2 regions of the Streptomyces sp. NPDC046870 genome follow, and region 2 is predicted to be linked to the other one. Evidence: riboswitches for the same ligand, from Rfam matches in the RefSeq annotation. Region 2 holds a riboswitch; the other holds the start of a gene.
What was found. A riboswitch is a leader RNA that binds a small molecule or an ion and turns the genes downstream of it on or off. The one in region 2 is predicted to bind glycine.
Positions count from the first base shown of each region.

Region 1: another riboswitch for glycine. It lies ahead of gcvT (glycine cleavage system aminomethyltransferase GcvT); the one in region 2 lies ahead of gcvP (aminomethyl-transferring glycine dehydrogenase).

Region 1 is NZ_JBEYXM010000025.1:41,724-43,910, reverse strand. Features, by position in the region: gene AB0946_RS34260 (AAA family ATPase) at 1-534, opposite strand, end outside; glycine riboswitch at 714-809, shown strand; gene gcvT (glycine cleavage system aminomethyltransferase GcvT) at 965-2,083, shown strand.
Region 2 is NZ_JBEYXM010000007.1:356,851-359,037, forward strand. Features, by position in the region: gene gcvP (aminomethyl-transferring glycine dehydrogenase) at 1-954, opposite strand, end outside; glycine riboswitch at 1,129-1,223, opposite strand; gene AB0946_RS19195 (PRC-barrel domain-containing protein) at 1,343-1,717, shown strand; gene AB0946_RS19200 (DNA polymerase IV) at 1,636-2,187, opposite strand, start outside.

The sequences.
Region 1 (2,187 bases), on a different contig from region 2:
GCGGAAGGCGTAGCGGGAGACGCCCCGGCCGCGCTCGCGCTGGCCCGCCCGGGCGGTCTCGGGGCTGACGTCGAGGAGGAGCAGGTGCAGGGTGGCGCCGCGGCGCCGGGCCTCGCGGGCCAGCCAGGCGCGCACCCAGCGCTGGGTGCCGCAGTCGTGCACGACGACGCCCTCGCCGGTGCGCAGGGCCCTGCGCAGGGCGGCGTAGTGGGCGAGGCGGACCAGGGGGCGGTAGAGCGCGTAGGGGACGGAGCGGGGGACGCGGGCGTCCCAGCGGTCGCGGGTGTCCTGGGAGTCGACGCGATGGCCGGTGACCGCGCGGTGCATCAGGGTGGACTTGCCGCTGCCGGGCAGGCCGGTGATCACCACCAGGTCGCGGGGGCCGAAGAGCAGGGCGTGCGGGCTGCGGCCCGCGCGGTCGCGCAGGTCGCGGACGACCGGGGCGGGGCGGTCCGCGCGGCGCGCGCGGGCCGCGGAGGGCTGTCCCGGCACCGCGATGCCGGAGTCGGTGGCGTAGGCCGATGTCCTGTTCACCGTGATCGTCCTCCCCAGGGGGCTCGGTCATCCCCATGCCCGTTCTGTGTAAAGAGAAGGTAATGGGCAACGGTAGGCGGTTCGTGTGCGTTCTGCCACAGGCCGGTCACAAGGAGCGCGCTCTGGATGGGCGGGGAGCGGCGTGCAATGATGTGCCCGCCAACTGCATACCGGCCGCTTGAATCCGCGCGGGAGAGTTCCCAGCCCCGGGCTGGGACGCCGAAGGAGCAAGTCCCTCCCTTGAATCTCTCAGGCCCCGTTACCGCGCGGGCGAGGCACATCTGAAAAGCGGGCCGCTGTGTCAGTGGCTCCACCCACGGTGCAAGCCGTGATCGTCCCGGTGGCGGTCGCGGCGAACCTCTCAGGTTCCGATGACAGATGGGGAGGAACGTTCCTCGCCTGTCCGCTCGCCTTGGGAGACGACCGTCCGATGAGCAGCACTGAACTCCGCCACACCGCGCTCGATGCCGTGCACCGCGCGCTCGGTGCGACGATGACCGACTTCGCCGGCTGGGACATGCCCCTGCGCTACGGCTCCGAGCGCGACGAGCACCTCGCCGTGCGGACCAGGGCCGGTCTCTTCGACCTCTCCCACATGGGCGAGATCACCGTCACCGGCGACCAGGCCGCCGCGTTCCTGAACCACGCGCTGGTCGGCAACATCGCCTCCGTCGGCGTCGGCCGCGCCCGCTACACGATGATCTGCCGGGCCGACGGCGGCATCCTGGACGACCTGATCGTCTACCGGCTCGCCGAGACCGAGTACATGGTCGTGGCCAACGCCTCCAACGCCCAGGTCGTGCTGGACGCGCTGACCGAGCGCGCCGAGGGCTTCGACGCCGAGGTCCGCGACGACCGGGACGCCTACGCGCTGATCGCCGTGCAGGGCCCGGAGTCCCCCGGCATCCTGAAGTCCCTCACCGACGCCGACCTCGACGGCCTGAAGTACTACGCCGGCCTGCCGGGCACGGTCGCCGGCGTCCCGGCGCTGATCGCCCGCACGGGTTACACCGGCGAGGACGGCTTCGAGCTGTTCGTCGCGCCGGAGCACGCCGTCGAGCTGTGGCAGGCGCTGACCAAGGCCGGCGAGGGCGCGGGCCTGGTCCCGTGCGGGCTGTCCTGCCGGGACACGCTGCGCCTGGAGGCGGGCATGCCGCTGTACGGGCACGAGCTGACGACCTCCCTCACCCCCTTCGACGCCGGGCTCGGCCGGGTGGTCAAGTTCGAGAAGGAGGGCGACTTCGTCGGGCGTGAGGCGCTCGCCGAGGCCGCCGCCCGGGCCCAGGAGAACCCGCCGCGGGTCCTGGTCGGCCTGGTCGCCGAGGGCCGCCGGGTGCCGCGCGCCGGGTACGCCGTCGTCGCCGGCGGCGAGGTGATCGGCGAGGTCACCTCCGGCGCCCCCTCCCCCACCCTGGGCAAGCCGATCGCCATGGCCTACGTCGACGCGGCGTACGCGGCGCCGGGCACCGAGGGCGTCGGCGTGGACATCCGGGGCACCCACGAGCCGTACCAGGTCGTGGCGCTGCCGTTCTACAAGCGCCAGAAGTAGACACTGGGCGCGGTCGCGCCCGCCGGGGACCCCGGTCCCGTGGCCGGGGCGTGACGCTGCGCACATTCGCCCGCTCACCAGCGGTTTCCGCAGTCCCCCGTCAT
Region 2 (2,187 bases):
CTTGTTGCCGTCGACGTCGACGGAGACGCCGACGAGCCGGCCGGGGAGGCTGCGGGCGAACTTCTCGTGTACGGCCATGTAGCCGGCGTGCGGGCCGCCGAAGCCCATCGGCACACCGAAGCGCTGGGTCGTGCCGACGGCGATGTCTGCCCCGAGTTCGCCCGGCGAGGTCAGCAGGGTCAGCGCGAGCAGGTCGGCGGCGACCGTGACCAGGGCGCCCAGCTCGTGCGCCTGGTCGATGAGGGGCTTGATGTCCCGTACGGCACCGGAGGCGCCCGGGTACTGGATCAGCACGCCGTTGATCTCGCGCTCGGCGATGTCCGCCGGGATGCCGTCGCCGAGGTCGGCCACGACGACCTCGACGCCGGTCGGCTCGGCGCGGGTCTCGATCACCGCGATGGTCTGCGGCAGCGCGTCCGCGTCGACCAGGAACAGGCCCTTCTTGTTCTTGCCCATGCGCCGGGACAGCGCCATGGCCTCGGCGGCGGCGGTGCCCTCGTCCAGCAGGGAGGCGCCGGAGGTGGGCAGCCCGGTCAGCTCGGCGACCATCGTCTGGAAGTTCAGCAGGGCCTCCAGGCGGCCCTGGGAGATCTCCGGCTGGTACGGCGTGTAGGCCGTGTACCAGGCCGGGTTCTCCATGACGTTGCGCAGCACGACGGGCGGCGTGAAGGTGCCGTAGTAGCCCAGGCCGATCATGGAGCCGAGGACCTGGTTGCGGTCGGCGAGCGAGCGCAGCTCGGCGAGCACCTCGGCCTCGGTGCGGGCGCCTGGCAGGTCCAGGGCATCGGCGTTCTTGATCACATCCGGCACCGCCGCGGCGGTCAGCTCGTCGAGCGAGCCGTAGCCGACCTGCGCGAGCATCTTGGCCCGCGCCTCCTGGTCGGGCCCGATGTGGCGCTGCTCGAACGGGGTGCCCGCTTCGAGTTCGGAGAGCGGAATGCGATGGGCGGTCATTGCGGAGGCCTCCTGGTCTGACGCGACCTGCGAGGGGCACCACGGCGCGGGTACCCCGACGGCCTCCCCCTCTGTCATCTCGACCTGAGAGCTTCACCGGACGCCCGCGGGCACCGGCTTTCCCCGTCGGTGAGGGCGGAAGCCGTCGGCATCCGCCCTGCTTTCCAGAGTGACCTCGTCCGTGCGGTACGTGAGCCTGAGAGATTCCGGGGAGGATTTGCTCCTTCGGCGCCTCCGAGGTGGTCGGAGGACTCTCCCGCACGGGGTCAGCAGCCGCTGTCAGCCTACCAGCGAGGTCAACGACGGGGCCTTCGAGTGGCCGCCTCCTTGAATGTGCTCTTTTGTAGTGCTTACGGATGAGTTGCGACCACGTGGAGGGAGAGGGACCGTGCAGACCGACATCGATCCACGCAACCTGATCGGCCGCAAGGCGTTCGACCGCAATGGCACCAAGATCGGCACCATCGACGAGGTGTACCTGGACGACGCGACCGGCGTGCCCGAGTGGGCCGCCATACGCACCGGCCTGTTCTCCCGCGACGCCTTCGTGCCCCTGGAGCCCAGCGAACTGGTCGACGACACCCTGCACGTCCCCTTCGACCGCGCCCTGATCAAGGACGCCCCCGACTTCGGCGTGGGCCGCCACCTCTCCCCCGAACAGGAACTGCAGCTCTACCACCACTACGGCCTCGACGTGGCGGCCCCGCCCCCCAAGGTCCCGGACCGCGACTTCGGCAAGCTGGCGGGGTCGGAGGAGCCCTGACCGGTGGTGTCCTCCGGGGTGCGGGGCGGAGTCCCGCCGTGCGGGTCGCCGCTCGGCGGACCGGGTCGGCTGGGCGGCTCGGGTGGATCCATGACCAGCGGCAACGGTTCGGCGCCCGCCAGCGCGGGATCGTCGACGAGGAACGTCCGCACCCGTCCCGGAGCGGACTGAGGCGTCTCGAACCGCACGGTCACCCGCCCCAGACCGCTCCCCTGCACCCACCCGTGCCCGTACTCCGTATGGCGTACGTCCTGCCCGGCCCGCCACTCCCGCTCCACGGGCGCGCTCCGCTCCACGACGGCCTCCACCGCACCCTTCTCCGGCTCCTCCGCCGCGGGCACGGGTCTGGACTGCGCGAACAGGTCCTCCTGCGTGTAGTCGGCGAGCCCGGACACCCCCACCCCGAGCAGCCGCACCCCGCCCGTGGTGTCCACGGAGTCCAGCAGCCGCGCCGCCGCCTCGCGGACGAC